Regions from separate parts of the Glutamicibacter sp. NPDC088483 genome, predicted to be linked through region 1. Evidence: riboswitches for the same ligand, from Rfam matches in the RefSeq annotation. Region 1 holds a riboswitch; each other region holds the start of a gene.
What was found. Region 1 has a riboswitch for thiamine pyrophosphate ahead of thiO (glycine oxidase ThiO). Riboswitches for the same ligand answer to the same signal wherever they lie in the genome.
Positions count from the first base shown of each region.

Region 2: it holds a riboswitch for thiamine pyrophosphate, as region 1 does, so the genes downstream of both, thiM (hydroxyethylthiazole kinase) here and thiO (glycine oxidase ThiO) in region 1, are expected to answer to the same signal.
Region 3: it holds a riboswitch for thiamine pyrophosphate, as region 1 does, so the genes downstream of both, ACIP6G_RS03670 (ECF transporter S component) here and thiO (glycine oxidase ThiO) in region 1, are expected to answer to the same signal.
Region 4: it holds a riboswitch for thiamine pyrophosphate, as region 1 does, so the genes downstream of both, thiC (phosphomethylpyrimidine synthase ThiC) here and thiO (glycine oxidase ThiO) in region 1, are expected to answer to the same signal.

Region 1 covers NZ_JBIVMP010000001.1:420,466-428,112, reverse strand. The annotation lists gene ACIP6G_RS02025 (alpha/beta fold hydrolase) at 1-380, shown strand, start outside; gene ACIP6G_RS02020 (GNAT family N-acetyltransferase) at 502-936, shown strand; gene ACIP6G_RS02015 (OsmC family protein) at 968-1,399, shown strand; gene ACIP6G_RS02010 (mechanosensitive ion channel) at 1,694-2,914, shown strand; gene ACIP6G_RS02005 (GNAT family N-acetyltransferase) at 2,997-3,956, opposite strand; TPP riboswitch at 4,036-4,140, shown strand; gene thiO (glycine oxidase ThiO) at 4,138-5,235, shown strand; gene thiS (sulfur carrier protein ThiS) at 5,262-5,507, shown strand; gene ACIP6G_RS01990 (thiazole synthase) at 5,510-6,331, shown strand; gene moeB (molybdopterin-synthase adenylyltransferase MoeB) at 6,328-7,473, shown strand; gene ACIP6G_RS01980 (GNAT family N-acetyltransferase) at 7,541-7,647, shown strand, end outside.
Region 2 covers NZ_JBIVMP010000004.1:30,632-38,278, reverse strand. The annotation lists gene ACIP6G_RS09285 (sugar porter family MFS transporter) at 66-1,472, opposite strand; gene ACIP6G_RS09280 (uracil-xanthine permease family protein) at 1,688-2,971, opposite strand; gene thiD (bifunctional hydroxymethylpyrimidine kinase/phosphomethylpyrimidine kinase) at 2,999-4,423, opposite strand; gene thiE (thiamine phosphate synthase) at 4,420-5,061, opposite strand; gene thiM (hydroxyethylthiazole kinase) at 5,054-5,848, opposite strand; TPP riboswitch at 5,838-5,932, opposite strand; gene ACIP6G_RS09260 (GntR family transcriptional regulator) at 5,967-6,335, opposite strand; gene ACIP6G_RS09255 (hypothetical protein) at 6,332-7,647, opposite strand, start outside.
Region 3 covers NZ_JBIVMP010000001.1:756,306-763,952, forward strand. The annotation lists gene ACIP6G_RS03665 (ATP-binding cassette domain-containing protein) at 1-1,269, opposite strand, end outside; gene ACIP6G_RS03670 (ECF transporter S component) at 1,266-1,874, opposite strand; TPP riboswitch at 1,940-2,062, opposite strand; gene ACIP6G_RS03675 (DUF4235 domain-containing protein) at 2,138-2,389, shown strand; gene mnhG (monovalent cation/H(+) antiporter subunit G) at 2,446-2,850, opposite strand; gene ACIP6G_RS03685 (monovalent cation/H+ antiporter complex subunit F) at 2,850-3,116, opposite strand; gene ACIP6G_RS03690 (Na+/H+ antiporter subunit E) at 3,118-3,747, opposite strand; gene ACIP6G_RS03695 (Na+/H+ antiporter subunit D) at 3,756-5,357, opposite strand; gene ACIP6G_RS03700 (Na(+)/H(+) antiporter subunit C) at 5,354-5,803, opposite strand; gene ACIP6G_RS03705 (Na+/H+ antiporter subunit A) at 5,800-7,647, opposite strand, start outside.
Region 4 covers NZ_JBIVMP010000001.1:604,849-612,495, forward strand. The annotation lists gene ACIP6G_RS02945 (DUF2797 domain-containing protein) at 1-738, opposite strand, end outside; gene ACIP6G_RS02950 (GTP pyrophosphokinase family protein) at 980-1,756, shown strand; tRNA gene ACIP6G_RS02955 (tRNA-Met) at 1,839-1,915, opposite strand; tRNA gene ACIP6G_RS02960 (tRNA-Thr) at 1,963-2,034, opposite strand; tRNA gene ACIP6G_RS02965 (tRNA-Thr) at 2,568-2,639, shown strand; TPP riboswitch at 2,912-3,019, shown strand; gene thiC (phosphomethylpyrimidine synthase ThiC) at 3,016-4,758, shown strand; gene ACIP6G_RS02975 (DEAD/DEAH box helicase) at 4,851-6,770, opposite strand; gene ACIP6G_RS02980 (hypothetical protein) at 7,079-7,495, shown strand; gene ACIP6G_RS02985 (cystathionine gamma-synthase) at 7,584-7,647, opposite strand, start outside.

The sequences.
Region 1 (7,647 bases):
CCCGCCAAGCACAGCAATTCTCCGATATTGCCGTGGTGCAATCGCAGCAGGCGTGGCAGAGCTTCGCGCAGTGGGTGCTGCCCGGGCTGGACTGCGCGAACTTGCGCTCCATGGCCAAGCTATCCAAGCGCTACTTCCTGGATCCTCTGCCCGTGGAGCGTAAACGCCAGCTGGATATTCCGGTAACCATCCTGTGCGGGAAACAAGACCACATCACCGGATACCGGGATCCCGAGCAGCTATCGCGCCGGTACCCCTCGATGAGAATCCGCGTGCTTGATTCTGCAGGGCATAACGTGCACCTTGAGCAGCCCGAGCAGGCCGCGGCCGAATTGCGGGACTGGGCCCACCGCACGGGCCGCATGAACGAGCCGGCTTGAGCCGGGGAAAAACCGCATGCTGGTGTGCCGCAACGATCCATGAAAACTTGAGGAATCGCTGGCACCCGGCTACATTTCGAATCAGCAAGTACGGATTCGCTTGAGCATGAAGGAATATGGCATGGAAGAGACTCTCCTGCTGCGCGAGCTGTCGAGCGTGGATGAAGTGCCTGACCTGCTCGACATTTGGCGCAGTTCGGTGGAACGCCGGGGAGACTTCCTCTCGGCTGCTGATATTGATGCGGTGGCCGTCGCCCTGGAAGCTGTCTATAGCCAATCGGTCTCAGTCAGGATTGCCCAGCATGGTCGACGCATTGTTGGCTTTGCGGCATGGAGCAGTACACGCATCGAACTGCTCTGGGTGAGGCACACTGATCGCCAGAAGGGTGTGGGCCGCATCCTGCTGGATGAAATCATCGCCAGCATTCCCGGGATCAGCGTTCATCTCGATTGCCAGCGCCAGCCTGCCATTGCGTTCTTTGGCGACTGCGGATTCGTGCCTGTGCCCGGGGAATCTGCATCGTCGCCGCAACGAGTCGTATTGCGCCACGTGTAGTCTTCAGCCTGGATCGTGGCACGATAGTTTCATGAGTGAAAATAGCCGTGAGATCCGTGAAGTCAGCATCGAACGCGTCGAGGCACGCAAGTACAGGGCCACCAGCCTCGAATCGGGAGCCAGCCTAGAATTCGGCCAGGGCAAAGGATTGCTAACCCCGGTGGAGTTGCTGCTTGCTGCCATCGCAGGATGTTCCGCAATTGATGTTGATGTGGTGACCACCAGGAGAAGCGAGCCTGAGAAATTCGAAGTCAAAGCGGGCGGCTACAAGGTCTCTGAGAACTCGGCGAGCCGGATGGAGGACATCCATCTTGGTTTCGATTTGAAGTTCCCCGATACCGAGGAAGGCCGCAAGGCAGCCAGCATGGTGGAGCGCATCGTCAAGCTTTCGCATGACAAATACTGCACCGTCTCCCGCACCGTTGAACTGGGCGCTTCCGTGCGGAGCGAAGTCATCAACTAGGTAGCGGGACTTCCGGCAATTCCCGGATTAATAAAGGTCAATGGCTGAATCCGCAATAGCTTTCATGGCAATTCACGGGTTTGGACGCAACCGCGAACTTTCTAACATTGCGTGGATCAGTTGTCGGCAGGGTCTTATTGTTCGGAATTCGTTGAATACATCGGGATATAGTCAGCTTTTCGCAATTCGAGCTGTGAAAGTCCAATGATTCAAGCTGGGAGCATGGGTCTTTGCCCTAGTCAGCGGAGAACCTTCATCGTAGGGTCGGACTGTCCCTACGTTGAAGGAGCAGCAATGCAGTCTGAGAACGTTTTAGACAATATCGACTGGGCGTCGATGCTACAAAAGGTTGGCATCGCGCTAATCATCCTCATCATTACGTGGCTAGTTGCACGCATAATTCGTTGGGCTGCCGCCAAACTGGTGAACAGGGTGAAGTTCCTGCAAAAGCAGGGCAATGACGGAGAACAAATAGGCCAATCCCTAGGCAAGGTCGCGGGGTTGATTGTCTGGCTCTTCGGCCTCGTGGCAATCCTGCAGGTCTTCGCTCTATCCGAAGTGCTATCGCCGGTGCAAGGCATGCTCGGCGGCGTCATGGCCTTCATCCCCAACCTCATCGGTGCGGGCTTCATCTTCTTCATTGGCTACGTCATCGCGAATATCGTTCGCCAGCTGCTGAGGACCGGTTTGGGAACTGTCGATTTTAGCGGACTGGTCCGCAAGGTCACCCCAGGCAACGAACTAGTAGATGAAGTTCAGTCTCGCGAATCCCAAGCGAAGATCGTTGACATCATTGCCAACATCGTCTTCGCCTTGATCCTGCTAGTCGTCGCAATATCAGCCCTGCAGGTTCTGGGCATCGCGGCAATTTCGGTACCTGCCCAGCAGATGCTGCAGCTGGTCTTCACCGCAATCCCGCAGGTCATCATGGCCTTGGCGCTCTTGGCCGTGGGTATCCTGATTGCCAAGTTCGTCGGGCAGCTACTTGAATCCACCCTCCACGGCGTGGGTACCGACACTGTTGTTGCCCAGTGGGGCGTAGTTCCCGAGGGCAAGAGCGCTTCGGGAATCATCGCTGGCATCGTCAAGATTGCTATCGTGCTGTTCTTCGGTGTGATGGCGGCCCAGATGCTGAACTTCCCAGCGATCACCAATATCCTCAATGAGATCCTGGCCTTGGGCGGCAAGATCCTCTTCGGCGCAGCAATTATCGCCGCAGGTTTCGTCATCGCCAATGTGATTGGCCGCTTCTTGGGTGACACTACTGCTTCGAAGATCATCCGCTACACGGCAATTGCGCTGTTCGTGGCGATGGGCCTGAAGTACATGGGTATCGCCGATTCGATCATCAACATGGCCTTCGGCGCAATCGTCATTGGCGCAGCATTGGCAGCGGCTCTGGCCTTTGGCCTCGGCGGTCGTGATGCTGCGGCCCGCACGCTGAAAAAGATGGAGGCCCAACAGGCCACCAATGGCCCGGACTCGACGCCACCGGCATCGAACCCAGGCATCTAACCACGCATCACAAAACCTGAGGGACAGATAAGAAGTCGCGGAATCCAAAACCGGATTCCGCGACTTTTTGATGCCCGCCAAGCTACTGTTGCGTGCCCCACGGCAAGGGCATGACCGCAGAGCCGCCATCGGTACGCAACCGCGCGTAGGTGTGCACATCGATGCGTTCTCCGGCAACCAGGAATTTGCCCCGCTCGACACCTTCGTGCAGGAAGCCGTTGCTTTCTGCCACATGCTTCGACCCGGGATTATTTGCCCGCAAGCCCAGCTCCAAGCGGTACAGTCCCAGCTCGTCGAACAGGTAATCCACCAAGGTTGCCACGGCGCGGGTGGCCAGCCACCGGCCCCGGTAATTCTGGTTCATCCAATACCAAATCCACGCGTTCCGATTGGCCGGGTCGACCGTACCGCACACCAGTCCCACCAGCCGATCCCGATATGCGACGGCCATCGCCTGCTGGCGTTCCCCGGCCTCCAGCAGTGCGCGCACATACGACTCAGCCTTTTGCGGGGAATCGGCGTCGCCTTGGCGCAACATGTCGGGGTTCGAGGAGAATGCCTCGAAGACCGCTTCGGCATCCGAAAGGCGCAGCCGGCGCACCGAGAATTCACCGTCGGCATGCACGGTTTCCTTCGGTCCTGCAGATGGCTGCGGATGAGCGGTGGCCGTGCCCTGGTGGAAGAGCTGCTGCCAGCGGCCCTGCTCATGGATCCACAGTGAACTGCGTTCGCTGGGGGAACCGGAGAGCAGCTTCCAGCGCAGCAGCACCAGCTGGTCTGAAAGCTGGAGAGCCACCGGGCTTTCGACTTTCAACGCCCCGGCATCCCGTGCCGGCTCCTGGGCCAGCTGGGCAATGATGGCCTCGCGATCGTAGACTCGCCCGCTGGCTCCCACCTCGGCGAACCGAGGATGCAAGCGCCGCTGCAATTGCTCCTGGCTATGGCGTTGGCTGGATTCCAAGAGTTCTTGCTCCAACGAGATGATGGTGCTGGATAGCGCAGAACCTTGGGAAAGCACGATAGGGAAGTCATGGAATGCCATGTCAGCAAGTACATCACAGAAGATGACGGAACTGCGTTCAGTGAAGTTCGACTTTATGAGCTGCATCATGCTTATAATCGCTGTAATCCGCGGGAGCCTGATTCGACCAGGCTGAGAGGGCACCGAGCCGACCGCTACACCTGATGCGGGTCATGCCGCCGTAGGAAGGAAGCGTGCCCTTGTGCATGTCAACATTGTTGGCGCCGGGATAATCGGCCTGGCCGTCGCGTTCGAGCTGGAATCACGCGCACACACCGTCACCCTCATCGATCCGGCACCCGGCCAAGGTGCAAGCTACGCGGCAGCAGGAATGCTGGCCCCGGCAGCTGAAACGGTCTGGGGCAATGGCCCGTTGCACCAGCTGCTTGCCGCCTCGAATGCCGCCTATCCGCAGTTCATCGAGCGCATCGAATCGGCCACCGGGCAACGCCCGGACTACTTGCAGAACTCCACGCTCGTTGTCGCCGCAGAGCCTGCGGACCGCGAAGCCCTGCACGAGCTGGCCGAACTGCAGATATCCCTCGGCCTGTCAGCGCAAAAGCTGCTGCCCAGCCAAGCCCGCAAGCTCGAACCAGCCTTGGCCGCCAATATTGCTGGCGCGGTCCTGTGCCAAGATGACCACCAGGTCGACCCTCGATCCATCGTCAAGATCCTGTTGGAGCATATGCGTCCGCACCTGGTCGAGGAACGGGCGCAGGCACTGGTGACCGACGGGAAGCGGACCACCGCTGTGTGCACCGCATCGGGCCGAATCCTCGAAGCGGAGCAGACCATCGTGGCCACCGGTCTTGGCACCCTCGATGGCTTGAACGAACTTCCGCTGCGTCCGGTCTACGGGGACATCCTCCGGATCCAGGGACCAGCAGGCCCGCCGCTCATCACCCGCACCATCCGCGGCATCGTGCACCGGGAACAGGTGTATCTGGTGCCGAGAAGGGACGGCAGCCTCGTCCTTGGCGCCAGTGTCCGTGAAGACCGGCAACAAGCGGTGAACATTGGCGCGATGCACCTGCTGCTGGACAACGCGAGAAAGCTGGTCCCCGGCATCAGCGACTGCACGCTGAACGAGGCAACGGCCCGGGCACGTCCCGCCACGCCAGATGACCGGCCGCTGCTTGGACGCCTTGATCCAGGGCTGCTGCTCTGCACCGGGTACTCCCGGCACGGCGTGCTGCTGGCTCCGCTGGGCGCAACGCTCACTGCGGATCTCGCCCACGGCCACCAATCCCACCCCTTGCACCAAGCTGTGGATCCCCACCGCTTTGCCAACGCAACCTAGACCGCTCACCGAACGGAGCAGCAACCATGACAAGCATCGGCATCAATTTCAATTCACGGCAACTGAACCTGGACGAAGGAACCACCCTTCGCGAATTCATCAGCACGCAAATCGGCAAGGAACTGGACGCCAACTCGGTGGCCGCTGACGGCAGCAAGCTCGGAGTTGCCGCCGCCGTCAATGGCGCTGTCGTTCCACGCAGCGCCTGGAATAGCTATCTGCTGGCCGAAGGGCACAGCATTGAACTCGTTACCGCGGCCCAGGGAGGCTAGGCATGGAAACGCGCAACATCACCGAGCTGGACATCCACAGCGACCCATTCCAGATCGCCGGACGCACCTTGTCCTCGCGCTTGATCCTCGGCACCGGGGGAGCGAGTTCGCTGACCACCCTGGAAAGCGCCCTGCAGGCCTCCGGAACGGAGCTGACCACCGTGGCCATCCGCCACTTTTCGGCGGCCGGCGCAGGCAACGTGTATGAACTGCTGCAGCGCAACAACGTGATTGCGCTGCCCAACACCGCTGGATGCTTCACCGCCCGCGATGCGATCCTCACCGCGCACCTGGCCCGTGAAGCTCTGGAAACCAATTGGATCAAGCTCGAAGTCATTGCCGATGAGCACACGCTGCTGCCGGACCCGCTGGAACTGCATGCGGCCACCGAGCAACTAGTGGCCGACGGGTTCCAGGTCTTCGCCTATACCAATGATGATCCGGCACTTGCCCAGCGCCTGCAGGACGCCGGGGTTGCGGCAATCATGCCGGCCGGAGCGCCGATCGGCTCGGGCCTGGGGATCCTGAATCCGCACAATATTTCCACCATCGTCTCCCGCGCGCAGGTACCGGTGATCCTTGACGCCGGGGTGGGCACTGCCTCGGATGCGGCCCTGGCCATGGAGCTCGGCTGCGAGGCGGTGCTGCTGGCCAGCGCGGTGACCCGGGCGCACAACGCGCCGCTCATGGCCAGGGCCATGAAGGATGCCGTGCGTGCCGGGCGCGCCGCGCGGCTCGCTGGCCGGATCCCGCGCCGCGATACCGCACTGGCCTCCTCGCCGGCCGAAGGCATGATGCAAACCCTGGTCGGTGACTTCTCGTGAGCCGGGAAGCCTTGGTAGCACCCGGCGCGGAGCTGGAACCGGAAGAGCTGGCGCGCTACTCCCGGCACTTGTCCTTGCCCGGGGTGGGAGAAGAAGGGCAACGCCGCATTGCCAACGCCAAGGTGCTGGTTATCGGAGCTGGGGGCCTGGGCAGTCCCATTGCCAGCTACCTGGTCGCTGCGGGAATCGGCACCCTCGGGATCATCGACGATGACACCGTCGAGCTGTCCAATCTGCAACGACAAACCATGCACCGGCAACAGGATGCAGGGCGCCTGAAAGTGGATTCGGTGCGGCGGATGGCCCACGAGCAGAACCGGAACGTCCGGATCATCACCGTGGATGAAAAGCTGGATGAATCCAACGCCGTGGCGCTTTTCAGTGAATACGACTTGGTCATCGACGGCAGCGACAACTTTGCCACGCGGTACCTGTCCAATGATGCCGCGGAAATCACCGGCACCCCGCTGGTGTGGGGAACCCTCTTCCAGTTCTCCGGGCAGGTGTCCGTCTTCGATCCGCGCACCGGCCCGATGCTGCGTGATCTTTTTCCTGAAATCCCCGACGCGGACTCCGTGCCCAGCTGTGCCGAAGGAGGAGTCTTCGGCGCACTGTGCGGCGTTATCGGTTCGGTGATGTGCGCCGAAGCCCTGAAGCTCATTACCGGAATCGGGACCACACTGAGCGGCAAGCTCTGGCTCTATGATGCGCTGGAAGCCAGTGTGCGGAGCCTCGATTTCGCCAGGGATCCGCAACGTGAGCCGGTGACCGGGCTGGGGGAGTACCTGCCGGTTTCCTGCGCTGCCGAAGGGCATGTCCCGGAGCTCACGGTTCAGCAGCTAGCGGAGCTGGAAGCGGACGAACCGGTATTGCTGGTGGATGTGCGCGAATCCTGGGAGCGCGACATCATAGCGATCCCGCACAGCCAGCACCTTCCGCTCGCGCAGCTCAAAGAACGGGGTCTGGGAAAGCTCGCGCACAGCGCTTCGGCGGTCGTATTCGTGTGCAAAACCGGTGCCCGTTCGCAGCAGGCGGCGCGGATCACCATGTCCGGTCGGGATGCAGGCATTGCGGTCTACAGCCTTAGCGGCGGAACCGTGGAATGGGCCAGGCAAGTGCGGGGCCAGCAGGTGGCCTACTAGGGCTCAGGCGCATCTTTGGCGCGCAATTCACCGGTGGGAGGCGAAGGCGCTCTGGCATACTGGCGCTATGACGTTGGGAAAGACGCTGGAGATCCGTGAATTGGAAAGCCAGGACGAACAGCAGGCAATCGACGCCCACCACTTGATGCTTCGCGAAGACTTCGAGTTCTTGCC
Region 2 (7,647 bases), on a different contig from region 1:
AGGAGGCAGGAACCATCTTGGTTCCTGCCTCCTTTGCGCAATCCGCAATGCCCTGCGGGTGGTGCCTAGAGGGTCATCTCCTCGAGTTGGCGCCCCTTGGTTTCCTTGACCAGGAAGATCACGAAGATCAGGGAAAGCAGCGCGAAGAATGCGTAGATGCCGTAGGCCAATGCCAAGCCTGCCTCGGCGAGGGCCGGGAAGGTGGTGGAAACGGCGAAGTTGGCGATCCACTGCGCCGAGGCTGCCACTCCGAGTGCCATGGCGCGGATCGAGTTCGGGAAGATCTCGCCGAGCAATACCCATACGGCCGGACCCCAGGTGGCGCCGAAGCCGACCACGAACAGGTTGGCCGAGACCAGGGCGACGATGCCCCAGCTGCCCGGCAGCGACACGGCGCCGTCGATGGTGACCGACTGCGCGAACGCTACCGCCATCATGCCCAGCGACACGGTCATGATGGCCGAGCCGATGGTGAGCAGCAGCTTGCGTCCCAGCACGTCGATCAGCAGCACCGCCACGATCGTTGCCAGCACGTTGGTCGCCGAGGTGATCAGCGAAATCGTGAAGGAATCCGATTCGGCAAAGCCGACGGACTTCCACAGCGTCGTGGAGTAGTAGAAGATCACGTTGATGCCGACGAACTGCTGGAAGACCGAGAGCAGGATGCCGACCCACACCAGCGGGTGGAAGCCGAAGCGGCCCAGCAGGTCCTTGAAGACCTGGCGACGCTCGATGTGCACGGTGGAGCGGATCTCTTCGATCTTCTTTTCGGTATCCGTGCCGGCGTTCATGCCCATATCGCGGGTCAGCACGGTAGCTGCTTCAACGAAGCGGCCGCGCTCGACCAGGTAGCGGGGAGATTCGGGCAGGCGCAGCGAGAGCAGGCCGTAGAGCACTGCTGGAACCAGCAGCGACAGGTACATCCAGCGCCAGGCCGTCAGGCCGAACAAGCCGACGGCATCCGCCGAGCCCATGACGAAGACCAGCAGCGCGCTGACCAGGAAGGCCACGAAGATGCCCAGCACGATGGCCATCTGCTGCATGGTGCCCAGGCGTCCGCGATGCGCGGCCGGGGAGACCTCGGCAATGTAGGCAGGGGCGATCACCGAGGCGAAGCCCACGCCGATGCCGCCGACAATGCGCCAGATGATCAGGTCGGTTACGCCGAAGCACAGGCCGCAGCCGATGGCTGATGCTGCCAGGAGGATGGAGGCGAAGAGCATGGTGCGCACGCGTCCCACGCGTTCGGAGACCACACCCGCTATCCAGGCTCCCAGTGCTGCGCCGAGCAGGGCGCAGGAAACGGTGAATCCGATGGTTACCGCGTTGAGCCCGAATTCGTGCTCGACAGCGTCCACGGTGCCGTTAACGATTGATGAGTCATATCCGAAAACGAACCCACCCAATGCCGCCCCGAGGGCGATGAAGATGAGTCGCGCGGACAGTTTTCCGTCTGATGTAGTCGCAGTCACAATGAGCCATGCTATCGGATTCGAGAGCCGCGGAATCCCGATTTCCCGATTTTTTATGGGAGATCGATCACAAATTGGAAGGAGTCCTTACTTCAAGACCGGGGGAGGCCCAGTGCGTGTCGCCGCTTCATGACTGGCCAGCTCCCGAATTCTTGGCAAAAAAGCAGGCCGGCATTGCGAGTTCTCGCGATGCCGGCCTGCGGGGAATTTATTTGCTAGCTATCCGCAGGCTTCTGCGAGTCCGCCAAATCGTTGCCGCGCATCTTGGCGACGATACTCATCAGGTGGAAGACCACCAAGGTGGCGATCGAGCCCAGGGCGATGCCGCCCAGTTGGAGCTGGCCGAAGGCGATTTCCTTGGTCACTGCAATGGCGATGATCAGGCCGGTGCCGGCGGTCATCAAGTTGATCGGGTTGCCGAAATCGACCTTCGCCTCGATCCACAGGCGCGCGCCGACGATGCCGATCATGCCGTATAGCACGATGCCCAAGCCGCCGATCACGCCTTCTGGAATGGTGCCGATCAATGCGCCGAACTTCGGCAGGAAGGCCAGGGCCACGGCCACAATCGCAGCGATCCAGTAGGCCGCGGTCGAGTACACGCGCGAAGCGGCCATCACGCCGATGTTCTCGGCATAGGTGGTCGTGGCCGAACCGCCGCCGAAACCGGCGAGCACGCTGGCAGCGCCATCGGCCATCAGCGCACGGCCGTTGAACTTCGACAGGTCGCGATTGGTCATCACGCCCACGGTGCGCACATGGCCGATGTTCTCGGCGATCAGCACGAACACCGCAGGCAGGAACATCAGCGCAGTGTCGAAGTGGAAGGTCGGGGTGTGGAATTCTGGCAGTCCGATCCACTCCGCGGCAGCAACCGCCTTGAAGCTCACCTGCCCCTGGGCCAGTGCAACAAGGTAGCCGCAAAGAAGTCCCATGAGGATCGACAGCCGGCCCAGCAGGCCCTTGAACGCAACGGTCGCGACCACGGTAAAGATCACCGTGAGGAAAGTGGTCAGCGGGAACTCGGTCATGGGAACCAGCGTTGCGCTGGCCAAATTCAGGCCGATGAGCGCCACGATGGTGCCCATGACCACCGGCGGCATCAGGGCGTGGATCCAGCCGGTGCCGGTCTTCTGCACGATCAGCCCGACAACGAACAGCAAGGCCCCGGTCATCACGATGCCGCCCAGCGCGCCGGACATGCTGTGCGACTGGGTGGTCGAGAGCACCGGAGCAATCATCGCAAAGGACGAGCCGAGGTAGCTGGGCACCTTGTTCCTGGTCATCAGCAAGAAGATGACGGTGGCCAGGCCGGTGAACAGCAAGGTCGTGGTGACCGGGAAGCCGGTGATGGTTGGCACCAGGATGCTGGCGCCGAACATCGCCAGGATGTGCTGGGCTCCGATGGAAACGGTCTGCGGCCAATGCAGCCGCTCATCCGGGGCAACTACCTCACCTGGGGTGATGGTCCTGCCGTTGCCGTGAATGCTCCAACTCATGATTCCTCTTCCCGGGCCCTGCGGGTTTTAGGCCGTAGAGAAGTCTACTCGGTTCTCGTGCGCCTGCGCGAAGAAAGAGCGCTCATGTTCCGCCGAGCGGATGAAAGCGGCCTCCATGCTGGCCCGCAGCTGCGGATCTGCCTGCTCGAACGCCTGGCGGACCATTTCGATGGCCTGCTCGGTGGCGGAATCGAATTCCTCGGATGCATAGGTTTCCAGCCATTGCCGATAAGGATGCTCGGCATGGTTGGCTGCCGACAACCGCTTGCCGATGTCCTGGTACAGCCAGTAGCAAGGCAGGATCGCGGCAATCAGCTCCCCGTAGCTCTCCTGGCTGGCGGCCAGGTGGTTGGTGTAGTTCAGCGTGGTGGCGCTGGGCGTATCAGCGAACTCGTCCAGGTAGCTGCCGTGCAGCTGCAGCTCGCCATCGAGGATGCCGTTGGCGCCACGCGACCAGAAACGCTGGGCACCGAGATCCGGCGCCATCGAGCTGGCCAGCGAAAGCACCTTGGCATAGCGCAGCAGATACAGCGCATCCTGGGCGATGTAGTAGTGGAAGTCATCCCGGTCCAAGGTGCCCTCGGATAGCCGGGTGATGAAATCCAGCTGGTCGATTTCCTCGCGGATCGGCTGGATCTTCTGCCACCAGTCGCCCATGGGATCTGCCGTGCCGAAGAAGTCGATGAAGTGGTTGACCGGGCCGTGGCCGCTGCCCACCTGCAATTGGTCGGACGCTGCGATGGCCTTGGAGAGGTAGGACTTGGACTGCTCCAACGCGGCGATCCAATCTCCAGTGGCAGCGAAGCGGGTAGCCAGAGTGCTGGAAAGGGTGCAGCCGGTGCCGTGGGTGTTCCTGGTGGCATGGCGCGGTCCGTGCAGCTCCAGCTGCACCCCGCCCGCCGACACCAGGGCATCGGGGCAATCCGCCCCGGCCAGGTGCCCGCCCTTGGCCAGCACCAGCGTGTCGTGCTTGGCAGCCAGCCGCTGGGCCTGGCGCAGGGCTTCGTCCCAGGAAGGGGCCACAGGCTCGCGCAGCAAGCTGGCCAGCTCCAGCAGGTTCGGGGTAATCACCGTGGCGCGATCCAGCAGCGAATCAAGGGCCGATTCGTCGTCGAGCAGGCGATCCCCGCTGGTCGCCACCATGACCGGGTCCAGCACGACGGGGGCGTCAACAGTTTCCAGCCAGCTGGTGACTGCGCGGATCACCTCGGCGTTGGCCAGCATCCCGATCTTGATCGCATCGATGCGGATATCTGTACTCACGGCTTCGAGCTGCGCGAGGACGAAATCGCCGCTGATCGCCTGAACTCCGGATACCCCATGGGTGTTTTGCGCAGTCAAAGCGGTGATCACGCACATTCCGTAGCCGCCGTTGGCGGCAATGGCCTTCAGATCCGCTTGGATTCCGGCGCCGCCGGAAGGATCGGAGCCTGCGATGGATAGGATGTTCATTTCGAGGCCTCCCAGGCTGCGACCAGCTGCGCGCTGGCAAGTTGCGGATCTTCGGCGTTGCAGATGGCGCGGACCACGGCCAGGCCTGCGCCGCCGCCGGCGCGGATCGCGGCGGCATCGTCTTGGGTAATTGCGCCGATCGCTACGCAGGGCAGCTTGGCCAAGGCAGCGGCTCGCGCAAAGCCGTCCAGCCCCAGGGGAACAGGATGGTCTTTTTTCGTCGGAGTGGCGCGGATGGCTCCTACACCGAGGTAGTCGATCACCGAGGCGTCCTTGTTCGCCTGGGCCAATTGCTCATCGCTGGAAGCACTCAAGCCGATGATGCCCTCGCCAATGATCTGGCGAGCCAGCTGTACCGGCACATCTTTTTGCCCGATATGGATGCCGTTCACTGCTGCGCCAGCAGCCCGTGCCGCGAGGTAGACGTCAATGCGGTCATTGATCAGCAACTGGGCTTTGCCCTCGGTGAGCTTGGCAGCCGCGCAGGCCAGCTCGAAGAATTCCCGGGCGCTTTCATCCTTGGCGCGCAGCTGGATCCACCCGATCCCTCCGGCGACGGCGCCCTCGATAACTTCCAGGGTGCTGCGTGGGGTGCAGCTGGCAGTGTTGGCTACTAGATAAGCGCCGTAATTATGCATGGTTCAATTCCTCGTACTTCAAAGTTTTCAGTTCCCCGGGATCGGCAGCCGACAGCGCATCAAGGAAGGCAACTGCGAAGCTGCCCGGACCGGAGCTGCCAGCCAGGGCCTTTTCCGCGGCCAGGCCATAGAAACCGTGGGCTGCGATGGTGGCCTCGAACGGGTCATCGTGGACCGCAACCATTCCGGCGCAGACCGCGCCCAAGGCGCAGCCGCCACCTGTCATCCGGGTCAAGCCAATTCCGTTGGTATGCACCAAGACGGTACGCGTGGCGTCGATGATGGCGTCAGCCTGGCCGGAAATGGCCACTACGCAGTCGTTTTCCGTGGCCAGTTCGCGTCCCGCCGCCAAGGCGGCAGAAACCTCATCCAAGGCATCGACACCGCGCGAAGCAGATTGCCGGCCGGCCAGGGCCAGGATTTCCGAGGCGTTGCCGCGAATCAGGGTCGGGCGTTGCCGGACAATGCGCCGGGCAAACTCCGTGCGCACCGGAAGCGCTCCCACTGCCACTGGATCCAGGACCCAGGGGGTGCCTGCAGCGCTCGCCGACTGCACAGCTTCTTCCATGGCGGTCAGCTGTTCAGTGCTTGGAGTTCCCAAATTCACCAATACGGCTGAAGCTGCCTGCGCGAATGGGCCGGCCTCTCCGGGCAGATCCGTCATGGCCGGGGAAGCCCCGGATGCCAGCAAGACATTGGCGGTGAAATTGGATACGACGGTATTGGTCAGGCAAAAAACCAAAGGTGATTGTTGCCGGTATTTTTGGGCAACTGCATGCAAAGCCATGCGACATCCCTCCGCTAGCGTGAACTAGATCAGGTTCTACGGGTCTTATCTCAGTCGGTTGATCCGACACCCCGTGTCACTGCCATAGAGCGTACGCACAACCGGTTCCGAGGACAAGTTACTTACGCTCGCGCCGCGCCACCAAGGCCGTGAGCGTGGCCGCATCCACCTTCTGCGCGGCCGCCAACGCCCAGAGGTGATCCACGGCGGCCAGGAGATCTTCACTGGTATCCACCGGCTGCGGCCGCTCGTTGACCACTGTGCCGGCACGGCGTCGGGAGGTGATCAGCTCTTCGGCTTCCAGCTCCTTGTAGGCGCGCGCCACTGTACCGACAGCGACGCCGAGGTCCGTGGCCAGCGCACGCACAGTAGGCAGCTTGCTCCCCGAGGGCAGATCTCCCAAGGAGATCAGTGAAGCAATCTGCGAGCGGATCTGCTCATAGGGCGGGGTAGCTGCTTGGAGGTCAACACTGATCTGCGTGCTCATGAAGTAGCTGCCGGCTGATGTTCCCGCACGAAGGCGCTACCGGGGCGCTCTAGGAAAATGACTGCTGGGACAACGAAGATGAGCAATGCAAAGAGTCCCAGCCCGGCCGGGAATCCGTAGCCAATGAGCAGCATGGCTACCACTGCACTGGTGTTAACACGCATTGAACGCAGTTCCAGGACCTTGCGGTACCAGATTTCTTCAGCCGACGAGACAGCCCAGGGAATAATTGCCCGGCGGGAGAACCAGACGAATCCAAGATGGGTTGCCAGCAACAGCAGGATCAAGCCTGCAACCATTGTCTTGCCTGGAGGCACGAAGCCCCACAAATAGTCCAGCGGCGGATCGAGCAGAAAATAGGTGCTGGTGGCAAACAGCAAGCCAGCGGCGATGTAGGACCACAAGGGCAGGGGCGCGTGGTACTTGGGTGCTGTAGACGCCTGCCGGGCCACCGTGCTGACGTAGCTGAGATAAAGCGCATTGAGAACGGCATAGCTCAAAGCCGCACCGGCAAAGATCATTAAGATCCACGTAGTTCGCTCATTGGTAGGCATCTGGAGCTCGTCATCCAGTGGCAAGAATGACCAGCCGATTGCAACGCTGAGCAAGGTGAGTGCTGCAGTTACGTATTGCAAGGTGAATAGTTGATCACGCAAACGCGAGAAGGCGGTCCGTTCCCTGGTGGTGGATTGAGCTGAGAATGTAGAGCGCGGTCCCCAGAAGAGCAACGTGAGGGCTACCGCAAGGGCGCCATAGCTAACGAACTCGTACTGTCCATCCGGCGAATTAGCCTGCGAGTAATTGACCACCGACACGGTGAAGGCCAGCAAGACGATGCCGATATTGCGCATCAAGCGGTTGAGCCAGACCGTGCGCAACGCTTGGTTGTCTTCGACCGAGATGCCGGCCAAGGCAGGTTTTTTCAGGATAACTACGGTAATCACAGCCGCGGCCACGATGATCCCTGCCAGGGCCACGATGAATACCGGGAGCATCTGTGTGCCCGGCAACCGCCCATCATACGGACCCTCCGACGTGTATGAATAGATGCCGTCAAAATCAAAGGTCGTGAATTCCGAGGCCGGAACGCCAACGAGCCCTTCGACTTTGGACGCCGGCCACAGGGAGCCGACCGCGATCAGCAGCAAAAGCCCAACGAAAGCCCCTAGGGCCTTGGGAAACGGAGTTGTCAGGCTGCGGGCCTCTAATGAAGCGGTGCGCACTGGCTGGAGTTCCTTGGGCCAAGTGAACAAGCCGATGAGGTAAACCAGAAGAACCCAGATCCCCGGAGTGAGTGCTTCAGCGAGAGCCG
Region 3 (7,647 bases), 340 kb from region 1:
CGCGTCTGCCAAATGCGCCAGGCCCAAGCGTTCCAGCAACGCGTCCACGCGCGCTTGGACCTGGGCCGGCTCGTATTTCGGCGCATCGGCGCTGCTGGCCTGCGCGCGGCTGGGAGCGAAAGCCAGCTCTTCCCGAACGCTCTGGGTCACGAATTGGTGTTCGGGTTCCTGGAACACCGAACCGATCCGCCCAATCAATGCACCGGCCTTCCAGGCAAACGGGGAGTTGCCCAGACCGTCGGCCAGTTGCGCGGTGGCCGCCAACCCGCCGTCGGCCGGGACGAGCAATCCGCCCAAGGTCAAGGCCAGCGTCGACTTTCCAGCGCCATTCTCGCCGCGAATCACCGTCGCGGTGCCCGCTTGCACATTCACGTCCACCGCTTGGGTGCGCGGTGCCGTGGCGGTGCGGGCGGATACCAGCTGCTGCGCTTCCAGCAGCGTGGCACCGGCACCGTTCGTTGCCCGGGCCACCTGCGGGAAGTAGCCTGGAATCCACAGCCCGGCAGCAGCCAGCTCCTCGCGCACCGTTTCATCGGTGTACAGCTGCTGCGGGTCCAGATCGTGCGCGACTCCCCCACCGGGCTGCAGCACGATAACCCGGTCCACATGCTGCGCCCAGGCTTCAATCCGGTGTTCCACGACGACCAGCGTGGCACCGGAAAGCCGCGCGGCGTTCAGCACCGCATCGCGCAAGAGCTCAATGCTCTGCGGGTCCACATTGGCAGTCGGTTCATCGAGCAGCATGACGCTGGGTTCCATGGCCAGAATGCCGGCCAAGGCCAACCGCTGTTTCTGCCCGCCGGAAAGTTGCTGGGTGCGGTGCTCGAAGGACAGCGCACCCAGACCCACAGCGTCCAGCACTTCGGGGATCCGCTGGCGGATCAGTTCGGGATCCATTCCGAGGTTCTCGGCGCCAAAGGCCACGTCATCGGCGACCCTGCTTTGCACTACCTGGGTTTCCGGGTCTTGCTGCATCAAGCCCACCGGGTGGCTCCGGATGAAGGCATCGCTGCCATCTATGAGCAGCCGGCCAGCGACCTGATCGTCCTCATCCGCTTCCAGCAACCCGGCCATCGCGTGCAGCAAGGTTGACTTGCCGGCGCCCGATGGACCGACCAGCAGCACCTTCTCACCGGCGTGGATCACAAGGTCCAGTCCCGAGATGGCAGGATTCTTCCTCTCGGAGTGCTGCCAGCCGAACCCCGTTGCGGTGATGGCGGCACCGCGCTGGGTCAGCGAGGCTGCGCCGGAATTGGCAAAGGAACTCATTTTGCGCTTTCCAGGTGCGCACGCCGGCTCGGCAGGGCGCTCAATGCACCGGTCTTCGCCAGTCCACGCGTGGCCAACCAGGACAGCAGCCCTGCGACGACTACGCCGGAAATACCGGTGGCGATCACGTGGAAGATCTTCATTCCGGCGGTGTACTCAACATAGTAGGCCAGGATGTAGGCCTCGGAAATGCCGGCGAACAAGCCGGCGAACAAGCCGGCCAGCAGCGCCACGCCCAGGTTCCACTTGCGGTAGCGGAATGCTGCGAAGACCAGCTCTGCACCCAGGCCCTGGACCAGGCCGGAGATCAGTACGGTCAAGCCGTAGTGCGAGCCCAGCAGCGCTTCAACTACGGCGGCCAGCAGCTCGCAGTAGATTGCGGCGCCTGGCTTGCGGATGATCAGTGCGCCGAGCACCGCCGGGAAGAGCCACATGCCGGTGAGCAGCGCGGTGGCTGGCGGGAAAGCCGCAAAGGCGAGTGAGAACAGGCCATAGCCGGCACTCCACGCCCAGAAAATAACCCCTGAAGCGACGGCGATCACCGAGGCGACGACGATATCAACTACACGCCAGCCGGTACGCTGCTTCGAAACTGTTTCGTTCATTGCTGGTCCTCCTGTGGAAAGGAGGGGAGATGGACGGAATGAGGGCATACTGCCGCGCCTATCCGCATCCGAGATGCTCGACTTCCTTCGCCGGTACTAGCCGGGGCAGGTTCGAGGGTCTGCGATCTATCGCACTCTCAGCGTCTTGCGACTTTTTTTAAAAGTCTGACGCTCCCCTGTCGGAATAATTACTGCTCCCCCACCATACCGCAGGTATGCTGGGCAGAGGAACGATATGTCAAGAGCTTGATCGCGAGGAAAAAATGGATAAAGTGCAGAAACTTGCCACTACCGGTATCACCGTTGGCGCTGGCATGCTCGGCGGCAAGCTGGTTGATTTCCTTTGGTTGAAGGCAACCGGCAGCAAAGCACCACGCAAGGGCACTGAGGAAGCAGCGGAAGCTTCTTTCCGCCGTGCCTTGGGCTTCGCAGTCGTTTCGGCCCTGGTCGCAGCAATCCTGCAGACCGTGGCTGATCGCAGCGCCAACAAGGTTGTTGCCAAGTTCACCAAGTAAGCTTCGGCGTTGAGCCAAAAGCGGGAGCCGCCCAGAGGGGCGGCTCCCGCTTTTTCTCAATCTTGTTCGTCTGGCGATCCGGTCTTGGAAACCGGGGTGGTTCCGGTCGGCGGTGTTCCGTTGACCTTGTTGACCACGTGGCTCAGCTCATCGGAGAACAGGGTTTCCTTGGCAGCGTGCTTGGTCCGGTAGCCGGAACGGCCAATCATGTGGGCCGAAACCGGTGCGGTCAATAGCTGCATTCCCCAGGCCAGCACGAGTACCGGGACCACAGCCCAGCTGCGCAGGTAAATGGCCAGCCCAGCGAAAATCAGCAGGAAACCGAGCACCTGCGGTTTGGTCGCTGCATGCATGCGGGTGAGCATGTCCGGGAAGGTCAGCAAGCCGATGCCCGCGATCAATGACATCAGGCAGCCAAGGATCAGCAGGACGGCAACGAGGACATCGAGGAAGAGTTCCATTAGGCGTTCCTCTGATCCGAAACGAAGCGAGAGACGGTCACCGAACCGATGAATCCGAGCATGCAGGCGGCCACGACGAACAGCAAGTAGTCGGTGTGCTTGTGCAGCACCATTTCCAGGCACAGCGCGGCGGAGATGATCAGCAGCATCACGTCCAGGGCCAGCACCCGGTCAAGGATTGACGGCCCCTTGGCAACACGGACCAGGCAAGCGACAGCACCGAGCCCGAGCATGATGCCGCAGATCCAAATGACGATATCCAGCATGTTACCCCTTCCTCGCATCAAAGTTCGGTCCGCATTCGCTCTTGATCGCTTCGTACTCGTCTCGGCTGCCAATAGCCATGATCAGCCGGCGTTCGATGTCCCGGATGCCGGCACGCGCCTTCTCCACGTCCGCAGGCGACTCGATATCGACGTAGTGCAGGTACAGCGTCGACGAGCTGCGGTCCACGTCGATCACGAAGGAGCCCGGGATCAGCGTGAGCACGTGGCCCACGGTCATCACGATCAGGTCCGAGTCGGTGCGCAGCGGGACCGCAATGACCGCGCTGCGGGTGCGCTTCCCGCGGACCAGCGCCAGCCAGGCCACGTGGACGCTGGCCGCGAAGACCTGTCCGAGGAACCAGATGAACAGCTTCAGGCAGTACCAGGCATTGATCCGGCCCGAAAGGACCACCGGCGGCAGCGGGAACAGGTTCACGATCAGCAGCGCGATGATCACGCCGAAGACCATGTTCCCCAGGGAGAAGTCCTGCCAGAGAGCACCCCAGACGAAGAGCAGCAGCAGAAGCAGCGGCCATTCCTGCTTGAGTGTCGCGCGGTGGCGCACACCGGAGGTATCCAGCGCATCGTCAATGCGCTGGTCACGCGGTTCAAAGTTCTTATTCGGCATCATCCCTCCAATCAGAATGGCAAGATCGAGCTGATATACGGTTCGCGGGCGATCAGTTCCGCAGCCACCCGCTCGCAGAATTCGAAGATCGGCCCGGCAAAGACGGTCAGGGCGATGCCCGCAAGCACCAGCGAACCGGTGGCGTAGCGCATGCCCCACGGCAAGGAGTCGGCTTCCAGCTGCTTGGCCAGTTTCAACCCCAAGCGGGGGTTCTGCGCGCCGCCGGCCAACGTCTCGTCGGCGACCTGCGTCGCTTCGGCCACCAGGTCCTGGTTGGGCACCTCGGCATCAGCGGCACGGCGCCAGAACACACGGGCCCACACGCGGATGATCGCCATCAAGGTCAGCAGGCTGGTCAGCAATCCGGCGCCGATCACGACCCAGGTCAGCGGATCGGCATCCTGCGCGGCCGCATGCAATAGCCCGAATTTGCCCAGGAATCCGGAGAACGGCGGGATGCCGCCCAGATTGATGGCCGGGATGAAGAAGAGCAGGGCCAATGCCGGGGAAAGCTTGGCCAGCGAGCCGAGCCGGGTGACATTCGAGCTGCCGGCACGGCGTTCGATCAGTCCCGCCACCATGAACAGCGAAGTCTGCACGATGATGTGGTGGCCCACGTAGTAGATGGTCGCGGCGATGGCCAGCGGCCCGCCCACGGCCACGCCGAAGATCAGGTAGCCGATGTGGCTGGTGAGCGTGAAGGAAAGCATGCGCTTGAAGTCCGTCTGCGCCAGTGCACCGAGGATACCGATGACCATGGTCAGCGCGGCCACCACCAGCAGTCCGGCATTGACCGAGCCGCCCGGGAAGAGCAGGGTTTCGGTGCGGACGATCGCGTAGACGCCCACCTTGGTCAGCAACCCGGCGAACACCGCGGTCACCGGGGCCGGTGCGGTCGGGTAGGAGTCCGGCAGCCACAGGGACAGCGGGAAGACCGCGGCCTTGATGCCGAAAGCGATCAGCAGCAGCACATGCAAGATCAGCTGCGGGCCCTGGCCCAGTTCGGGCAGCTTCACCGCCAGGTCAGCCATGTTCACCGTGCCCGTGGCCGCATAGGTCATCGCGATGGCCATCAGGAAGATCACCGAGGAAACCACGGAAACCACCACATAGGTGGTACCGGCGCGGATGCGCTCGGCGGTACCGCCCAAGGTCAGCAGCACGTAGCTGGCGGTGAGCAGGATTTCGAATCCGACGTACAGGTTGAAAAGGTCAGCGGCCAGGAAGGCGTTGGACACTCCGGCCAGCAGGATCAGGTACGCCGGGTGGAATATCGACACCGGTCCGGGCTCGTCCCCGTCGGCCAGGCCCTGGCTGGTGGCGAAGAGCAGCACAGCCAGCGAGACGACGGTGGAGACCAGCAGCATGAAGGCGCTGAACCCGTCGACCATCAGGGCGATGCCGAAGGGCGACTCCCAGCCGCCAATATGGATGGCATAGCTTTCCCCGCCCCATACGGCGGCGAGCATTCCCGCTTCGAGCACCAGGGTCAGGCACAGGATGCCGATGGTGATCAGGCGCTGCAGGCGGACCTGGCGGCGGGCCAGGAAGGCTGCCCCGGCGCCGAAGATCGGCAGCACCACGGCCAAAGGGGCTAGATCCAGGAAATTCACTCTTCCCCCTCGCGCACTGGGCGTCCTTCTTCATCGACGAATTCGGTCGTATCCTCGGCCACTGGCGAGTCTTCTTCCTCGTCGTAGGCGGTCTTCTGGGACACCTTGATATCTTCGGTGTCATCGGTGAGCTCATCAGCGCTGGTCAGGGTCCAGGACCGGTAGATCATCGCCAGCAGGAAGGCGGTCACCGCGAAGGTGATCACAATGGCGGTGAGGATCAGGGCCTGCGGCAGCGGGTCCGAGTACGAGTCGGCCGCCGCATCCGGCTTGAACAACGGCGCCGCGCCCTTGCGCCCGCCGCTGGTGAGGATCAGCAGGTTGATGCCGTTGCCCAGCAGCATGATGCCCAGCAGCACCCGGGTCAGGGTGCGTTCGAGCACCAGGTAGAAGCCGGCCGCCAGCAGCACGCCGGTGACTACCAGGAAGGTGATGTTCACGCTCATCGTCCAACTCCCGTCCGCGAGGCCTGGATCGCATCATGGCGATCCACTGGGCTGCGGCCTTCGGACAGCGAATCAATTTCACTGCCCAGCGAGCGCAGTACATCCTGCACGAGGCCCAGAACCACCAGGTACACTCCAATGTCGAAAATGGTCGAGGTGACGAACTTGTGGTCTCCGAAGAACCAGAATTCCACCGCGTACGTTGTGAAGATCTCGTCGCCCAGCAGCAGCGGCACGACCCCGGCCAGTCCAGCCAGGGCGATGCCCCCGCCGATCAGCATGCCCGGTGCGATGCGCATCGATTCGGACAACTCCACGCGGCCGCCGGCCAGATAGCGGATGGTCAGTGCCAGACCCGCGATCAACCCTCCGGCGAATCCGCCACCGGGGGTGTTGTGCCCGGTGAGCAGCGCATAGACGGACATGATCAGCACGGTGTGGAAGATCAATCGGGTGACGACTTCGAAAATGATCGAGCGGCGTTCAGCGACCAGGGTGCTGCCGGCCATCAGCCAGTCCTGGTTGGAGCTGCTGGCAAAGCGACGTGCAATGCGCAGCTCGGTTTCCTTCGATTCCTTGGTGCCGATCGCTTCGGAACCCGAATCGATGGTGCCCGGGGCGACTTCATGGGCGCGGACCCGGCTGCCGAAGCTGCGTCCGGCGAAGATCAGCGATGCCACACCGGTGGCCGCGGCGGCCAGCACGGTGATCTCCCCGAAGGTATCCCACACGCGCAGGTCCACCAGGGCCACGTTGACGATGTTCTTGCCGTAGCCCTCGTAGTAGGCCAGATCCGGCCAAGCCAGGGAAATGCGGGCCTCGTTGCGGGCGGCCATCATCGCGATGGCAATGTAGACGACCATCACGGCCAAGGCGATCGACAGGATGGCCCGGCCCCACTTGATCCGGGTCAGGCCCACCCACAGTCGCTTGGGCAGGGCGCGCAAGGCGAGCACGAAGGAAACCAGCACGATGGTTTCCACCAGCAGCTGGGTCAGCGCCAGGTCCGGGGCGCCTTGCAGGGCGAAGATCGCGACCATGCCGTAGCCGGTCACCGAAACCATCAGCACCGCCATGAAACGCTTCGGCGCGGTAATGGAGACCACCGCACCGGCGATGATCACCGCACCGATCAGCAGCTGGGCCGGGTGGTCGGCGATGATCCAGTTCGTTGGCCACGGGGTGTAGACGGTCAGCGCGATGGCCAGCGGGATCACCAGCACCACGACCAGGATGACGCCCAGGTAGAAGGAGAGCGAACCACGCTGGGTGCGACCGGTGATCCAGATGGCCACCTTGTCCAGCACGTTCACCGACATGCGGTAGATTTCCTCGGCCGAGGTGACCATGCGGCGCAGCGGTGCGCCGGTGTCGGTGCGGTGACGCAGCCAGAAGAAGCACAGGCCCAAGCCCACCGAAATGGCGCTCAGTCCCAGTGCCGCGTTGAAGCCGGCAAATGGCAGCAGGTGCATTTTGCCCGGTCCGCCCTGCGCGGCCGACCAGTGGATGGCCAGCGGCTCCACCAGCTGCGGGTACAGGCCCAGGAACAGCGTCGCTGCCGAAAGAACCAGCAAGGGCGCCAGGAAGATCAGTGTCGGGGCCTTGCACTGCAATGCAGGCAACTTCTTTTTCTTCACGCCGAAAGCCCCGAAGAAGAAGCGCAGCGAGTAGGCCATGGTCAGCGCCGCACCCATCAGGATGCCGACGAGCGCGGCCATCCCCCAGCCGGTTTCCAGGTGCAGGGCCGATTCGTAGACCGCTTCCTTGGCAACGAAGCCGAACAGCAGCGGCACGCCGGCCATGGACGCCGCGGCGATGCCGGTGGTCGTGGCCAGGATCGGCAT
Region 4 (7,647 bases), 180 kb from region 1:
GGTATCCCAGGCGTCAACGACCGGGCGGGCGAAGGCCGGTTGTTTCCATAGCTCGTCGCGCAGCTGCACGCCGTAGGTCTCCAGGCCCCGCTGGGCGCCAAGGAAGACCCGGGTCCGGCTTGCCGCTTCGGAGTTGATCTGGTCCAGCTGGGCGTAGTCCAGTTCCCAGCTGGCCAGTCCCTTGATCTTGGACTTCTGCCGGACTTGCTGGCTCAGGCCCACGTGTTCAGTGACCAGGTCTTCGAGCACTCGAATAGCGGCGCCATCAGCGGCGCGGGCAACATAGCGGGCAATGACCGCTCCCTGCTGCGCCAAGCGAGTCCATTTGCTATGGGTCGAGGTGGTACCGACCTTGGTCGCCCCATGGGCGAAGCTTGCGACATACAAGAAGTGCGGCTGCTCCAGGTACTTGCGCATGCCCTCCGGGGCTTCGCCGGTCTTGTGGAAATGATGCATGAACTTTGAATGATCCAGCCGGCGGCAGCGTTCGCACTGGGTTCCGGTACGCAGCGCTTTGTTCTTCGGGCAAGGCAAGGTGTTGCGAGAGCCATCGCTGTTCATCGTGATGTAGCCCAGGCAGAATTTCAGTTCGCCGATGCGCAGGCTTAGTGAACGGTTGGCTTCCAGGTATTCGGTGCTCCATTTTTCCGCTTGCCGAAGCCGGAGCATGGGGGCGCATTCATGCTCTGAGAAGCTGATGCCGTGGCAGAGCTGCCGGTGGTCGCTGGCGAATTCCATCGATGCCTTCCTCGAAGTTACCTCTTTAACGATAGTTCACCGGACATGGCTAGCTCCTGCAAGGCAGGTTGGCCGGCGCCTGCAGCCCGAAAGTTTGCTGGACGAATTCCCGATTCGTTCTGGCCTAATTCCTAGGAGATGCCCTTAAGCTGGAACTGCACCGGAACCGTACCGCGGGCCGGGCCATGATCTGCTGAGGTGATCCAGGATTTCTGTCCCATTTGATGACAAGACTCGTGCAGTGGCCATCGCAGCTGCCGAGACCGCCCCTTCGCCGGCCGAGCTGCAGCGATTGACGCAGGCTTTCCGCCATGATTTCCAGCGTTTCATGATGGAGTACCAGTTTGCGGTGGACGAGGTGCTGACCAAGGTCTCGATCTTGCGTGAAGAGTTCTTGTATTTGCACAATTACAATCCAATTGAGCACGTCACTTCCCGGGTGAAAACTCCGGAGAGCATCATGCGCAAGGTCTCCCGCCGGAACATCTCCCCGTCCCTGCCTGCCATTCGCGAGAACATCAGCGACATTGCCGGCGTGCGCATTACCTGCAGTTTCGTCAAGGACATCTACAAGGTTCTGAACACGCTAACCTCGCAGAATGACCTGAAGGTCCTCCAAATCAAGGACTACATCAAGAACCCGAAGCCCAACGGCTATAAAAGTGTCCATGCGATCGTGCAGATCCCGGTCTACTTATCCGATGGCCCGGTCGATGTCGTGGTGGAGCTGCAGATCCGTACCATTGCCCAGGATTTCTGGGCAAGCCTGGAACATAAGATCTTCTACAAGTACGAGGGCGAAGTTCCAGAACATCTAGTGCAAGAGCTTGCCGACGCGGCGGCCATGGCGACGAAACTCGACATGCAGATGCAGCGCTTGCATACCGAAGTCCACGGCCATGATGCCAATCAGGCACCGAGCCAAGAGGCGGATTTCGATACGACAGCGATCCAGGGGCTGCTGTCGCTGGCTCAGCAAGCCAAGGACGGGAACCAGGAGAAGGACTTGGATCACTAGCCGTTCATGCCCTCGAAGGACAATGCTGCTTCGGGGCCGGAAACCAAAAAAGATCCTCGGCCGAGGCCGAGGATCTTTGATTTGGTAGCGGCGCCGGGACTCGATCCCGGGACCTCACGATTATGAGTCGTGCGCTCTAACCAGCTGAGCTACGCCGCCACAAGTGAGAAGCAATCCAGTAGAAGCCAAGAATGCTTCTCACTCAGAGCCCCCTGCCGGAATCGATCCGGCGACCTCGTTCTTACCAAGAACGCGCTCTACCACTGAGCTAAGGGGGCAACGAGTAAATACTCTACACGGATTTCCCGGCAAAGAAAAATCGGCGGATCACCCCGGAAAAGACCCGGAAAATTCTGTAAAACCACTAGTCAATGGCTATTTATCCCCTCACTCGCCACCCCGGGGACGAAGGGTGGGACAAAAAGTGCCCTGGTGACGATGCTCACGGGAGTGCTCCTCGTGGTCAATCGCGGATTTGCCCGGGTGCGCAGGATAGAATCCCGCGGATTCTTCCCGGTGGCCAAGCATCGAATTACTCCGCTTGGAATTTCGGAACGCTGCCACCTTTTCCCGCTCCAGAACCCGTGACCGAGCGGCACTTGGGCAACACCCGATCCACCCTGGCACGCAGGCACGGCTCCAGCGGCCGGCAGTTGGATCCCAGGCCGCGAACCGGGGTGCTGGAAACCGCCAGGAAGGCAACAGCTCCTTGCCGCCCATTCCGGTCTTGAGTAGGAATATTGTGACCTCAGCAACAAATTCCCGACGGATTTTGCAAACCTCAAAAACCTGTGTAAAGTATTTACCTGTTGCCCCCTTAGCTCAGTGGTAGAGCGCGTTCTTGGTAAGAACGAGGTCGCCGGATCGATTCCGGCAGGGGGCTCGAAATAAGAGAGGCAATCTGGTTCCAGATTGCCTCTCTTTTCGTTTATCCCGCAGATGCCGTGTAGCCACTGCGAGCATGGCCCAGGGCACACCCAAGCTGCAGCACCGGCTACCGGCTGCTTCTTGCGCCCCGGATTCCAGGTGCCCCCGGCAAGAGTCTCCGGCCAATGAAAAGCATCTTGGCCCGCCACAGCCGGCCCTTCCCACTTCCTTGATGTCAGGCCCTGACCACTGGGTTTGCGTTTAACCCTCGCAAGCGTGCTAAGTTGTTCGCGACCACACGGGTGCCCTGGCAAGGGCTGAGATCGGGCTATCGCCGTCCGCGACCGTTGAACCTGTCCGGGTAATGCCGGCGAAGGAAGTGAGTTTCCCCAGTGGAACAAATTGAACAGCACCCTGCCCACACCCTTGCCTACCGTGAATCTGCGGGAATTTCTGTTCCCGTCACGCAGATCCAATTGGCAGACTCCCCCAATGGACAGTCCAACGAGCCGCTGGCTGTATATCGCACCAGCGGACCGGGAAGCGAGCCCACCCAAGGCCTGCAACCCTTCCGCGAGCGGTGGATCCTGGAACGCGGGGACGTGGAAACCTATGCAGGCCGCGAACGCAACCTGCACGACGACGGACGCTCAGCGGTCCGCCGCGGCACGGCCAGCGCGGAATGGGCCGGACGCTCAGCCCCGCCGCTGCAGGCCGTTGACGGAGCCCGCGTGACGCAAATGCACTATGCGCGTGCCGGGATCATCACCCCGGAAATGCGCTATGTGGCCCTGCGCGAGGAATGCGATGTCGAGCTGGTGCGCAGCGAGCTCGCGGCCGGGCGAGCCATCATCCCGGCGAACATCAACCACCCGGAATCCGAGCCGATGATCATCGGCAAGGCGTTCCTGGTCAAGATCAATGCGAATATCGGCAACTCGGCGGTGACCAGCTCCATCGCAGAAGAAGTCTCCAAGCTCCAGTGGGCGGCCAAATGGGGCGCGGACACGGTTATGGACCTGTCCACCGGAGATGACATCCACACCACCCGCGAGTGGATCATCCGCAACTCCCCGGTCCCCATCGGCACCGTGCCGATCTACCAGGCGTTGGAGAAGGTCAACGGCGAAGCCAACGAACTGACCTGGGAGATCTTCCGCGACACCGTCATTGAGCAGTGCGAGCAGGGCGTGGACTACATGACCATCCACGCCGGGGTGCTGCTGCGCTACATCCCGCTGACTGCCAACCGGGTCACCGGCATGGTCTCGCGTGGCGGGTCCATCATGGCCGGCTGGTGCTTGGCGCACCACCAGGAGAATTTCCTCTACACCCACTTCGATCAGCTGTGCGAGATCTTCGCGCAGTACGACGTGGCCTTCTCGCTGGGCGACGGGCTGCGCCCGGGTTCCATCGCAGATGCGAACGACGCCGCCCAGTTCGCCGAGCTGGACACCCTGGCCGAGCTGACCAAGCGCGCCTGGAAGTACGATGTGCAGGTGATGGTCGAAGGCCCGGGGCATATCCCGTTCCATCTGGTGCGCGAGAATGTGGAACGCCAACAGCAGCTGTGCGATGGGGCGCCGTTCTATACCCTGGGCCCGCTGGTCACCGACATCGCCCCGGGCTACGACCACATCACCAGCGCCATTGGCGCCACGGAGATCGCACGGTACGGGACCGCGATGCTCTGCTACGTCACTCCCAAGGAGCATCTGGGACTGCCCAACCGGGATGATGTGAAGACCGGGGTGATCACCTACAAGATCGCTGCGCACGCCGCCGATCTGGCCAAGGGCCACCCGGGCGCCACAGCGCGGGATGATGCGCTGAGCAAGGCGCGCTTCGAATTCCGCTGGAATGACCAGTTCGCGTTGTCCCTTGACCCGGTCACCGCACAGGAATTCCATGATGAGACCTTGCCGGCCGAGCCGGCCAAGACCGCCCACTTCTGCTCCATGTGCGGGCCGAAGTTCTGCTCCATGCGCATCTCCCAGGATATCCGCGACGAGTACGGCTCGGCCGAGGCGCAAGCCGCCCTGGCCGGGATGGCGCAGAAAAGCAGGCAGTTCCTGGAAAGCGGCGGCACGGTCTATCTCGGGGACGGGATCCCGGTGGGAACTCCTGCTCCGTAAATAGCCTGCGGCGCACGAAAAACGCCCTTGGGGCAAGCTTTCGGCTTGCCCCAAGGGCGTTATTCAATGCTGTTCAGCTGCGTGCGGCTGGCTTAGTAGTCGCGACGTCCACCGCTGCGGCCCGAGTCGCTGAAGCGATCCTTGCCGCCGCGTCCGCCACCGCCGAAGCCGCCACGTCCGCCGCCGCGTCCGCCACCGAAACCGCCACGGCCGCCACTGCGTCCGCCGCCGAAGCCACCACCACGGCCGCCACGGAAGCCACCGCGGTCGCCTTCGTCGTCACGGCGCGGGCTGCGGCCATTGTCGAGCTCGAGCTCGATGGCTTCGCCGCCGATGCGGGTCTTGGACAGTGCACGCCACTGGTCCTTGCTCAGCTCTGCTGGCAACTCGACCAGGGTGTGGTCCGAACGGATCTCGATGCCGCCGATTTCCGAAGAATCGAAGCCGCCCTCGTTGGCCAGTGCGCCAACGATCGAGCCCGGCTGCACGCGGTTGCGTCGGCCTACGGCCAGACGGTACATGGCGTTGCCTTCGGCAGCGGTCTTGCGGGCACGTGGACCGCGATCGCCACGGTCACCGCGTTCGCTACGCTCGCCGCGCTCTGGGCGATCCATGCGTGCCTTCTTCGAAGGGGACATGACTGGTTCGGTCATCAGCAGCGGGCGGCCGCCCTGGGCCATCAGAGCCAGTGCAGCTGCAATTTCCAGCTGGTCCAGGTCTTCGTGCTCGGAAGCGAACTTCTCCACGATTTCGCGGAAGGTGGTCAGGTCCTGGCCGCTGATGGTCTTGTCGATGCGATCGGTGAACTTCTGGATACGACGGTCGTTGACCGAATCCAGCGAAGGCAGCTGCATCTGGGTCACCGGCTGGCGGGTAGCCTTCTCGATGGCACGCAGCAAGTACTTCTCGCGCGGGGTCATGAACAGGATCGCGTCGCCCGAGCGGCCGGCACGGCCGGTACGGCCAATGCGGTGCACGTAGGACTCGGTGTCATGCGGGATGTCGAAGTTGATAACGTGCGAAATACGCTCAACGTCCAAGCCACGAGCTGCCACGTCGGTAGCAACCAGGATGTCGATCTTGCCCGAGCGCAGGTTCTCAACGGTGCGCTCACGCTGCTGCTGAGGGATGTCGCCGTTGATGGCAGCCGCGGTGAAGCCGCGGGCCTTCAGCTTGTCGGCCAGGTCCTCGGTAGCCATCTTGGTGCGGACGAAGGTGATAACGCCTTCGAACGACTCGGATTCCAGGATGCGGGTCATGGCGTCCAGCTTGTGGGCGCCCATGACCTGCAGGTAGCGCTGGGTGATGTTGGTGCCGGTGGACTGCTTGGACTTCACGGCAACTTCCTGCGGGTTGCGCAGGTATTCCGAAGCGATGCGGCGGATGGTGCGTGGCATGGTTGCCGAGAACAGGGCAACCTGCTTGTCCTCTGGGGTAGCTTCCAAGATCTTGTCGACCTCTTCGGCGAAGCCCATGCGCAGCATTTCGTCGGCCTCATCAAGGACAACGTACTGCAGGTTCGACAGGTCCAAGGAACCCTTGTTGATGTGGTCGATAACGCGACCTGGGGTACCAACGACTACCTGGGCGCCACGGCGCAAGCCGTTGAGCTGCGGGCCGTATGGCGAGCCGCCGTACACTGGCAGAACGGTGAAGTTCGGCAGGTACTTGGCGTAGGAAGTGAAGGCTTCGGCGACCTGGAGGGCCAGCTCGCGGGTTGGAGCCAGAACCAGGATCTGCGGGGTCTTGGCTGGACCATTGGTGTCAGCCAGCTCTGCCATGCGGGACAGGGCAGGAAGCGCGAAAGCAGCGGTCTTGCCGGTACCGGTCTGGGCCAGGCCGACAACGTCGCGGCCTTCGAGAAGCAGTGGAATGGTCGCTGCCTGGATTGGCGATGGCTTTTCGTAGCCAAGGTCGGCAAGCGATGCAAGCACGCGGGCATCCAGGCCAAGTTCGGAGAAGAGCACGGTTGGCTCTTCCGGGGTCTGGTTGTCGTCGGTGTTTACGGGCATGTCAGAAGACACGAAGAATTACCTCATTCGTTAGGGGATAGGCCTTGGCCGTCCCCAAAGAAACGACGTATAGGCTGCACAGTCAGATACAAGTCACGCTCATCAAGCGCTCCCCTATGACATAAAGACCCGCACACACTTTGCGGAAAATACAACACGAGAAGGCTCCGGCCTCAAAAATTGGGCTGGATGCGAGAGGGATACCCTGATGTTCGCGAACACTTAATGCTAGCTTGAACAGGCCACTATTGTCAGTGTCGAGAGCGTGTGAGATCGGGCACCGCACCAAAGCACGTAGGGTTGAGAACGTGAAGAAACCACTTTTTCCGCGACGTCCAGATGAGCCCACCCCAGGCGGATTGTTCATCGCCCAAATGCTATGGCTCCTAGCCGGAGTGCTTTTTCTCGGCTTCGGAGGCTTCCTGGCTTACGAGCATATCCAGGATTCCGCGCTGGATTTCGGAGCCATTGCGCTGATGATCTTTTTCGCCGCTGCCGGCCTTGCCTGCTGTGTGCTGGGTTACCGCTTATTCACCGGGGACCGGGCCGCGCGCGCCCAGCTGTCCTGGTTGGGCCTGATTACCGCGCTGCCGCTGTTGCTGCGATTCGGCCGCTATTCGCTGCTGGCGGCCATCATCATGTTCAGCGTGGCCTTGATGTGGATGCCAGCGAGCAACAGGTATTTCAAGATCGTGGATCCCAAACCGGCCAAGCGCCGCCGGTAGCCGATCCGGAACTTCGTTCAAAGCACCAAGGACCTGGGTTCCGTTGCCCTTTGCGGGCAGCGGAACCCAGGTCCTTTGCGCTTGGTTCTTACAGGTTGGCGAAGGCCTTATCCAGGTCTTCAATCAAATCCGCAGGGTCTTCGATGCCAACG